DNA from 3 places in the Delftia sp. WSY_22 genome. Region 2 is predicted to be linked to each of the others. Evidence: predicted binding sites of a transcription regulator. Region 2 holds the regulator's gene; each other region holds the start of a gene.
The links. The regulator FNR, encoded in region 2, switches genes on or off when oxygen is low (the NO sensors DNR and NnrR bind a similar motif). The targets are predictions, from matches to a motif close to TTGATNNNNATCAA.
Positions count from the first base shown of each region.

Region 1: a site for FNR is predicted at 1,173-1,186, ahead of cyoA (ubiquinol oxidase subunit II). Genes of this name have one in related genera too.
Region 3: a site for FNR is predicted at 1,544-1,557, ahead of ACF8NF_RS06315 (DASS family sodium-coupled anion symporter). Genes of this name have one in related genera too.

Region 1 covers NZ_JBICKN010000018.1:164,178-167,450, forward strand. The annotation lists gene ACF8NF_RS10605 (MFS transporter) at 1-983, opposite strand, end outside; gene cyoA (ubiquinol oxidase subunit II) at 1,281-2,327, shown strand; gene cyoB (cytochrome o ubiquinol oxidase subunit I) at 2,393-3,273, shown strand, end outside.
Region 2 covers NZ_JBICKN010000059.1:489,404-492,676, forward strand. The annotation lists gene ACF8NF_RS27975 (sulfite exporter TauE/SafE family protein) at 1-132, opposite strand, end outside; gene hemN (oxygen-independent coproporphyrinogen III oxidase) at 138-1,520, opposite strand; gene fnr (fumarate/nitrate reduction transcriptional regulator Fnr) at 1,682-2,401, shown strand; gene ACF8NF_RS27990 (hypothetical protein) at 2,483-2,770, opposite strand; gene ACF8NF_RS27995 (FixH family protein) at 2,953-3,267, opposite strand.
Region 3 covers NZ_JBICKN010000007.1:261,586-264,858, reverse strand. The annotation lists gene ACF8NF_RS06315 (DASS family sodium-coupled anion symporter) at 1-1,382, opposite strand, end outside; gene ACF8NF_RS06310 (hypothetical protein) at 1,677-1,994, shown strand; tRNA gene ACF8NF_RS06305 (tRNA-Met) at 2,087-2,163, opposite strand; gene rplQ (50S ribosomal protein L17) at 2,185-2,577, opposite strand; gene ACF8NF_RS06295 (DNA-directed RNA polymerase subunit alpha) at 2,764-3,273, opposite strand, start outside.

The DNA.
Region 1 (3,273 bases), on a different contig from region 2:
GTGTTGCGCCGCCCCACCCGGTCGGCCAGCCAGCCCGAAACCATGATGGCGCCGGCCGCACAGAAGGCGCCAACGATCTGCACGCCCAGCACATGGTTCACCGACTGGTCCGAATACAGCGAGATCCAGGACAGCGGGAAGATGGTCACCAGGTGGAAGAGCGCAAAGCTGGCAAGGGCTGCAAAGGCGCCGATGACCACGTTGCGGCCCTCGTCGCGCATCAGCGGCACCACGCCCATGGGCTCCAGCTCACGCTGCGCCAGCAGCTCGGTGTAGGACTGGCCCACCACCAGGCGCAACCGGGCAAACAGTGCCACCACGTTGATGGCAAAGGCCACGCAGAAGGGATAGCGCCAGCCCCAGCTGAGGAACTCGTCGGCATCCACATGCGCATAGATGAAGGCAAACAGGCCTGCCGCCAGCACAAAGCCCAGCGGCGCACCCAACTGCCCGATCATCGAATACCAGCCCCGCCGGTTCTGGGGCGCCGACATGGCCAGCAGCGACGGCAGTCCGTCCCAGGAGCCGCCCAGTGCAATGCCCTGGCCGATGCGCAGCAGCGCCAGCACGATGATGGCGTTCACGCCCGCCTGCTGGTAGCTGGGCAGGAAGGCCATGCCCACCGTACACACGCCCAGCAGGAAGAGCGCCAGCGTCAGCTTGGTCGCCCGGCCCCAGCGCCGCTGCACGGCCATGGACAGCGCCGTGCCCAACGGCCGCGCCACGAAGGCCAGCGCGAAGATGCCGAACGACATCAACGTGCCGTCAAGCTTGGAAAGATAGGGGAACAGCAGTGCCGGGAAGACCAGCACGCAGGCGATGCCGAACACGAAGAAGTCGAAGTACTCCGAGGATCGCCCCAGGATCACGCCGACGGCGATCTCGTTGGGCGTGACATCTTCGTGGGTGTCGGCGCGGGACAGAGATTCCTTGCTTTCGTAGCTTCCGTTGGGGAAGCTTGCAGTTGTGTCGAGGCCGCTCATAGATGGATGCTCCTTGTCTCGTCTCACTGACAGCTCCGTTCTACGCCCTCGCTTGATCTGGCGCAAGGCGGTTTCACCTCGACCGGACTTGGTGTTTTTCCTGCTGCGCGCGGCCGAAAAATGCGGCCTCCGGATCGCCGGGACCCCGCTGCCTGCCCCGCCAGGTAGCAGAAAGTTCCCGGCTTCTCCTTGACGTTGGACAAAATGTCCAATGGACAAATTTATACTTCGTAATACATTTGCCCGGATCTTGTAATCCGCGTTTCTATGTAAACGCGCTCTTGTTGCGCCCCTAGCATGCTAAAAATCAAGGAACTCCGTGGGCCTGCGTGGCTCACCGCGGCCGCTTTGACAGCCAGTCTCACTGGCTGCAGCAAAGCCGTCGTGCTCAACCCGGCCGGCGATATCGCCGCGCAGCAAGGCAACCTGGTGGTCACGGCCACCTTGCTGATGCTGATCATCATCATCCCGGTGATCATCCTCACGCTGCTGTTCGCCTGGAAATACCGCCAGTCGAACACCGAGGCCCACTACGACCCCGAATGGCACCACTCCACCACGCTGGAGCTGGTGATCTGGTCCGTGCCGCTGATGATCATCATCGCGCTGGGCGCCATCACCTGGATCAGCACCCACAAGCTCGACCCCTACCGCCCGCTGGACCGCGTCTCGGCCTCCAAGCCCTTGAGCACCGATGTCAAGCCGCTGGAAGTGCAGGTCGTGGCCATGGACTGGAAGTGGCTGTTCTTCATCCCTGAAAAGGGCATCGCCACCGTCAACGAGCTGGCCGCTCCCGTGGATCGTCCCATCCACTTCAAGCTGACCGCCACCTCGACGATGAACGCCTTCTACGTGCCTGACCTGGCCGGCATGATCTATGCCATGCCCGGCATGCAGACCGAGCTGAACGCAGTGATCAACAAGACCGGTGTGTTCCACGGCCTGGCATCGCACTACAGCGGCGCCGGCTTCTCGGGCATGACGTTCAAGTTCCACGGCCTCAGCGACGAGGAATTCGAGCAGTGGGTTGCCAAGGCCAAGTCCGAAGGCAAGGCCCTGAACCGCGACACCTACCTGAATCTGGTCAAGCCCAGCGAGCGCAACCCGGTCGAGCGCTTCGCCACCGTGGACGAAGGCCTGTACGACAAGGTGCTCAACCGCTGCGTCGAGGAAGGCAAGATGTGCATGCACCACATGATGGCCATCGATGCCGCAGGCGGTGAAGCCTATCTCAAGGCCGTGGGCATGAACCTGCCCCAGGATGTGTGCACGGTGCAAAACGCCGACCGCGTCGTGGCCTTCCTGGACCAGCGCGACGGCTCGGCCGCCAGCGCACAGCAATAAGCAGATAGCGGAAGCGGACGACGGCCAGCCCGCCGCCCGTTCCAAAACGACCTAAGAGACTCGATATGTCTGAACATACCTCCCCGGCACAGGCCCACTGGCTGCTGGGACGCATCACCTGGGACTCCATCCCGATGGCGCATGAGCCCATCGTGCTGGTGACCTTCATCGCCGTGGTGCTCGGCGGCCTCGGCGTGCTGGGCCTTCTCACCAAGTTCCGCCTGTGGGGCCCGCTGTGGCGCGACTGGCTGTGCAGCATCGACCACAAGAAGATCGGCATCATGTACATGATCCTGGGTCTGGTCATGCTGCTGCGCGGCTTCGCAGATGCGCTGATGATGCGCCTGCAGCAGGCCATGGCCTTCGGCGACAACCTGGGCTACCTGCCTCCGCACCACTACGACCAGATCTTCACGGCCCACGGCGTGATCATGATCTTCTTCGTGGCCATGCCCTTCGTGACCGGCCTGATGAACTACCTGGTGCCGCTGCAGATCGGCGCCCGCGACGTGTCCTTCCCGTTCCTGAACAACTTCAGCTTCTGGATGACCACGGGCGGCGCCGTGCTGGTGATGATCTCGCTGTTCCTGGGCGAGTTCTCCACCTCCGGCTGGCTGGCCCTGTCCAACCTGGGGGCGCAGAACCCGGGGGTGGGGCTTGACTACTACATCTGGGGGTTGCAGGTGGCCGGTGTCGGCACCACGCTGTCGGGCATCAACCTGATCGTGACCATCATCAAGATGCGCGCACCCGGCATGAACCTGATGAAGATGCCCGTCTTCACCTGGACTGCCCTGTGCACCAACGCGCTGATCGTGGCCTCGTTCCCCATCCTGACAGCAGCCCTGGTGCTGATGTCGCTGGACCGCTACGTCGGCACGAACTTCTTCACGAACGACCTGGGCGGCAACCCCATGCTGTACGTGAACCTGATCTGGATCTGGGG
Region 2 (3,273 bases):
CTCCCCACCCTGTACCGTGCCCTGCCCCGCCCCGCCCGTGACCACGCCGCAGGGCGCGGCGCACATGGCAAGGCAATGGGGCCCGCCGACGAGCCCCATGATCAAAGCGGTCCAGAGCAGCGACAACAGCATGGGGCCTAGATGATCCTCGAAAACCGCGCCCGGTTCTTGTCGGCCTGCAGATATCGGTCAAACAGCATGGCCACGCCACGCACGAAGTACCAGCCCATGGGCGTGACCTGGAATCCCTCGTCGCTGATCTGCACCAGCCCCTTGGCCTGCAGGTCCTGAAGCGCCGCCAGCTCGGGGGCGAAGTACTCGCGAAAGCCCAGCAGCCAGGCCTGCTCCATGGGCTCGAACAGCACGGCGCCCTGGCACATGATGGCCATGATGACGGCGCGCCGCACCAGATCATCGCGCGACAGTGCCAGGCCGCGCACCACGGGCAGGTGGCCGGCGTCGATGGCGTCGTAGTACTCCTCCAGCGTCTTGGCGTTCTGGCTGTAGCTGGCCCCCACCTTGCCGATGGCCGACACGCCCAGCGCAATCAGGTCGCAGTCGGGCTGGGTGCTGTAGCCCTGGAAGTTGCGATGCAGCCGGCCCTGGCGCTTGGCCACGGCCAGCGCGTCCTCGGGCAAGGCGAAGTGGTCCATGCCCACGTAGACATAGCCGCCCTCCATGAAGGCCGCGATGGAGCGCGAGAGCATGGCCAGCTTGTCGGCGCCCTGGGGCAGGTCCTCGGCCGCGATGCGCCGCTGCGGCTTGAAGCGCTCGGGCAGGTGGGCATAGGCATAGAGCGCGATGCGGTCGGGCCGCAGCGCATTGACCTGGGCCAGCGTGCGCTCGAAGGACTCGGGCGTCTGCTTGGGCAGGCCGTAGATCAGGTCCACGTTGATGGAGGCAAAGCCCAGCTGCCGTGCGGCCGCTACCAGCGCGAACACCTGCTCGGCCGGCTGCACGCGGTGCACGGCGATCTGCACCTGTTCGTCGAAGTCCTGCACGCCGAAGCTCAGGCGGTTGAAGCCCAGCTCCTTGAGCACGGCCAGGCGTTCGACGCTGACGGTGCGCGGATCGACCTCGATGGAGTATTCGCCGCCCGGCTCCAGCTTGAAATGCTCGCGCAGCAGGGCCATCAGCGTGCGCAGCTCATCGTCCGAGAAGAAGGTGGGCGTGCCGCCGCCCAGGTGCAACTGGCTGACGGCCTGGCCCTTGCCGCAATGGGCCGTGTGCAAGGCCATCTCGCGCGCCAGGTAGTCCAGGTAGACGGCAGCGCGATCGTGGTGGCGCGTCACGATCTTGTTGCAGGCGCAGTAGTAGCACAGCGACTCGCAGAACGGCACATGCACATACAGCGACAAAGGCATGGCCCGCGCTGCGGTACTCGATTTGCGGTGCTCAAGTGCCAGGATATAGTCTTCAGCACCGAAAGCCTCCACGAAACGATCGGCCGTGGGGAACGAGGTGTATCGGGGCCCCGGTACGTCGAAGCGACGCAGCAGCTCTGGGGTGACAGCGGTCATGGGTTTTTTCCTCTAATGTCGTCCACTGTGCCGCAGCCCATTGGCCGCGTCCTTGACTCATATCAAGAGTTGTTCGCGGCAGTGCTGCGACAATTTGATCCAACTCATCGCCATCCACGAGGTCACCGCCGGCGCACTGCTGCGCCGCTGATGTTTACTCCATGAACCTTCAGACCATCAAAGCATCCTGTTCCAATTGCAACCTGCGCGAGCTGTGCATGCCCATGGGCCTGGATGCCGAGCAGATGCAGCGCATCGACGACATCGTGGCCACGCGCCGCAAGGTCAAGCGCGGCGGCCTGCTGTTTCGCAACGGTGAGTCCTTCACCTCGCTGTACGCCATCCGCACGGGCTTCTTCAAGACCTGCGTGGCCACCGAGGACGGGCGCGACCAGGTCACGGGCTTTCAGATGGCCGGCGAGATCATCGGCCTGGATGGCATCGTCAACGACCACCACACCTGCGATGCGGTCGCGCTGGAAGACGCCGAGGTCTGCGTCATGCCCTTCGACAAGCTGGAGGACCTGTCGCGCGAGGTCACGGCCCTGCAAAACCATGTGCACAAGGTCATGAGCCGCGAGATCGTGCGCGAGCATGGCGTGATGCTGCTGCTGGGCAGCATGCGTGCCGAGGAGCGCCTGGCCGCCTTCGTGCTCAACCTGGTGCAGCGCCTGCACGCCCGGGGCTTTTCCAAGTCGGAACTGGTGCTGCGCATGACGCGCGAGGAAATCGGCAGCTACCTGGGCCTGAAGCTGGAGACGGTGAGCCGCACCTTCTCGAAGTTTGCCGAGGAAAACATCATCGAGGTGCGCCAGCGCCATCTGCGCATCCTGGACACGGACGCGCTCAAGCGCATCGTCAACAGCCAGCAGTGCCAGTGAGGCCGCAAGGCCCCGCCCCCCGGCAATGAACAAGGCCCGCGATCGCGGGCCTTGTTCATTGCCATTGCAGTGCACGCAGGTTCAATCGCGCCCCAGGCCCTGCATGGCCAGATTTGGGTCCGGCTCGGAGACCACGCCGTCGTTGAGATCGTGCGTGGAGCGTCCCAGCATGGTGGTCATGAGGCTGGACAGCATGGTCACGCCCCAGAAGGCGAAGAAGGCCAGGGTGTAGATTCCCTGCCGCGACCAGCCCAGGTCGCCGAGCCAGTGCAGCTCCAGCGGGTCCACGAAGGCGAATACCAGCATCTCCATCACGGCGGCGGCCAGAAAGGCCGGCCAGGCAATCCACATCCAGCGTTGGGCCAACATCAGCGATCTCCTTGAGCTGTCGAGGGGTGGCTTTCATTGTGCGCGCCGCCCGCGCACCGTGCCAAGCCCTGCGCACCCTGCACTGCCTGTAGGAAACCCTTGGCCCTCGCGCATGCTGGAGATGCCATCCACCATGCAAAAAAGGCCGCGACTGCGGCCTTGTGCACGGCATTTTCCTGCGTTCAGCGGTCCGTGGGATGGTCCTGCGCGGGCGTGGCCGCGTGGTTGCGGCCGGTGACCGCGGGCGCCAGGCTCTTGGGCACTTCGCGCACGCCATCGGCACGCTCGTTGATGGTGATGCCATTTCGGTAATAGTCAGGATCGATCACGGGATCGGCGCCATTGATCGCAATGACGGCCGTGACCACGCCGGCCACCACGACGGCGGCCGGGCCGGCCACCACGAGCCAGACATGGGCGAACTTCCACCAGGGCTTGCCGGCGTCCGGATGCGAAGGGGCCGTGGCGGGCGCGGAGACTGCGGGACTGGAAGACATGGATAA
Region 3 (3,273 bases), on a different contig from region 2:
ATGATGGGCGAAGTGCCGGTGGCGTAGTGGGTCAGCGTCATCATGATGGCCGAGCCGGCCGTCATCATCAGCATGAAGGGCACGACATAGTCGGCCGGAATCAGCTGCGCGCCCACGGTCAGGAAGGCCAGCATCATGGCGCTGATGTGGGCCGTGGTGCTGGCGAACAGGTAGTGCGAGAACACGAACACGCCCACCAGGATGGCCGCCACCGGCAGCCAGTCCAGACCGCTGGCGACGATGGCGTTCTTCATGCCCACCGCGAACCAGGACACCACGCCCAGCTTGTTGAGCTGCTCGGCCAGCATGACCAGGGCGCCGAACCACACCAGCGTGTCCCAGGCGCTTTTCTCGGACAGCACGTCATCCCAGTCGATGGTGCCCGTGATGATCAGCACGAACAGGCCCAGGAAGGCGACCACCGTCGGGTCCAGCGTGAAGGCAGGCCCGAACAGCATCTGCGGCACGTTGGCCCACAGCAGCAGCATCAGGCCGAAGGTGCCCAGCATCACGCGCTCCTTGCCCGACAGCGGCCCCATGCGGGCCATCTCGCTGCGCGCGTACTCCACGGCATTGGGCGTGGCCTTGAGTTCGGGAGGCGACAGCAGGTAGATCACCAGCGGCATCAGCAGCAGACACAGCAGGCCCGGCAGCAGCATGTACAGCGCCCAGGTGGTCCAGCTCAGGTGCAGGGCCTGGCCCGTGGCCTTGGCCACGAAGTCCACCACCAGCGGATTGGGCGCCGTGGCGGTCAGGAACATGGCCGACGTGATGGGATTGGCGTGGTAGTTGACCAGGGCCAGATAGGTGCCCACCTTGCCCTGCGTACCCTTGGCCGGGTCCGACTCGAAGGCATTGGCGATGGACTTCATGATGGGGTGCACGATACCGCCGCCGCGCGCCGTGTTGCTGGGCGTGAACGGTGCCAGCACCAGCTCGCAGATCGCCAGGCCGTAGCCGATGCCGATGGTCCGCTTGCCCATCAGCGCGATGAACATCAGTCCGATGCGGTTGCCCAGCCCCGTCTTCTTGAGGCCGCGCGAGATCAGGATGGCCACCACGATCAGCCAGATCAGCGGGCTGGAAAAGCTGCTCAGCGCATCGGTGACTGCGCCCTTGGACGAGCCAGACGTGACCTGGGACAGCGAGACGATCACGATGGCCATCAAGGCCATCACGCCAATGGGCATGACCTTGAGGATGATGGCCACGATGGTGGTCAGGAAAATGGCCACCAGCTGCCAGGCCTTGGGCGTCAGCCCCTCGGGCACGGGCACCAGCAGCAGCCCGAACAGCACGGCGGTGGCGATCAGCGCCGGCACCAGCCGGAACGGCACGGCCGACTTGAAGTAGCGGAACAGCGAGGCAATCTTCTCGAGCATGTGGATCCTTTGCGTTGCCGGAGCGGCGCCGAGAGAGCATGGCCTGCCGGGAGCAAAAGCCCACCAGCCTGCACGGGCACTGGCGGCCGCGCCGCATGACTGACATCATGATGCAGTGCAGCATGAGCCCGGCTTCCAGCGGGCGCCTGCGCCACCGAAGTTTGACAGGCATCAAGGCCGGGCCAGTAAACCTGGCGACCCAGGCCACCGAGCCCCGCTCACATGACAGCATCCCCAGACCGGGTGCCTTTCGCCCCGGTGTACCCATGCAGTGAAAAAAGGAGAAAAGCCGACATGCCAGCCAACCGATTCTTGCCCGAGGAATGGGAATGCCGGCTCCAGGAGATCGACCTGGAGATCGCCCGCCACGCCGTCATCTGCAAGATCCCGCTGCTGCAGGCCGGCGTGGTGGAGCGCGTGCTGGCCGATGACGCCAGCGTCTGCGGCGGCGACCACGAGGCCGCTTTCAAGACCCTGCGCGGCCTCTTGTACATGCACTACACCGAGCTGCTGCACATCAGCGAGGTGCTCAGCCCCGATGCCGCCCAGGAAATCGCCCACCGCGTGCGCCTGCGGCTGGGCCAGCGCATCGGCAACCAGCTGGGCGGCTGATGCCGGGCTGTCTGCCTGGCCTTTGCCTGGCCTTTGCCTGGCGCGAGGGCATGAAAAAAGGGCTACGACAACTGTCGTAGCCCTTTTCAATTTGGTTGCGCGAGAAGGATTTGAACCTCCGACCTTTGGGTTATGAGCCCAACGAGCTACCAGACTGCTCCATCGCGCGGTATTCCAAAATTATAGCAGATTATTCAGCTGCCTTGGCTTCGGCGGCGCCTTCTTCAGCGCGCTCGACCAGTTCCACGAAGGCCATGGGGGCGTTGTCGCCCACGCGGAAGCCCATCTTCAGGATACGGGTGTAGCCACCAGGACGCTTTGCGAAGCGGGGGCCCAGCTCGTTGAAGAGCTTGGTCACGCTGTCGCGGTCGCGCAGGCGGTCGAATGCCAGGCGGCGGTTGGCAACGGTGTCGACCTTGGCCAGGGTGATCATGGGCTCGATCACGCGGCGCAGTTCCTTGGCCTTGGGAACGGTGGTCTTGATGGCTTCGTGCTCGATGAGCGAATTCATCATGTTCTTCAGCATCGCCAGGCGGTGCGAAGAGGTGCGATTGAGTTTGCGGAGGCCGTGACCGTGACGCATGGTGCTTTATTCCTAAAATATGTAATTAGGGCTTGCGCAAACAAGGATGCAAGCCTGGACCCGTTACCGGATCTGCAGCTTGCCTCAACCGAATTTGCGCAAGTTGTTGATTAATTCGGGCAGCCGTATCAGGTACTGCCCGAGGCACTGAGGCTCTCCAAAAAGGAGAGCCCGCAATTATAGTGCTTAGCGCTTTTCCAGGCCAGCAGGCGGCCAGTTCTCCAGCTTCATGCCCAGCGTCAGACCGCGGGAAGCCAGGACTTCCTTGATCTCGTTGAGCGACTTGCGACCCAGGTTGGGGGTCTTGAGCAGCTCGTTTTCGGTACGCTGGATCAGGTCGCCGATGTAGTAGATGTTCTCTGCCTTGAGGCAGTTGGCCGAACGCACGGTGAGTTCCAGCTCGTCCACGGGACGCAGCAAGATGGGATCAAAGGCGGTTGCGGCACCACGGCCACCGGCCGGAGCATCGAAGACGCTGGCGATATCGCCGCCGTCCAGCTGAGCGAACACGGCGAGCTGTTCCACCAGGATCTTGGCGGAGGCGCGCACGGCGTCCTCGGCAGTGATCGCACCATTGGTTTCGATCTCCACCACCAGCTTGTCGAGGTCGGTGCGTTGTTCAACGCGGGCCGATTCGACGGCGTAGCTCACGCGCTTGACGGGCGAGAACGAAGCGTCCAGCACGATACGGCCGAT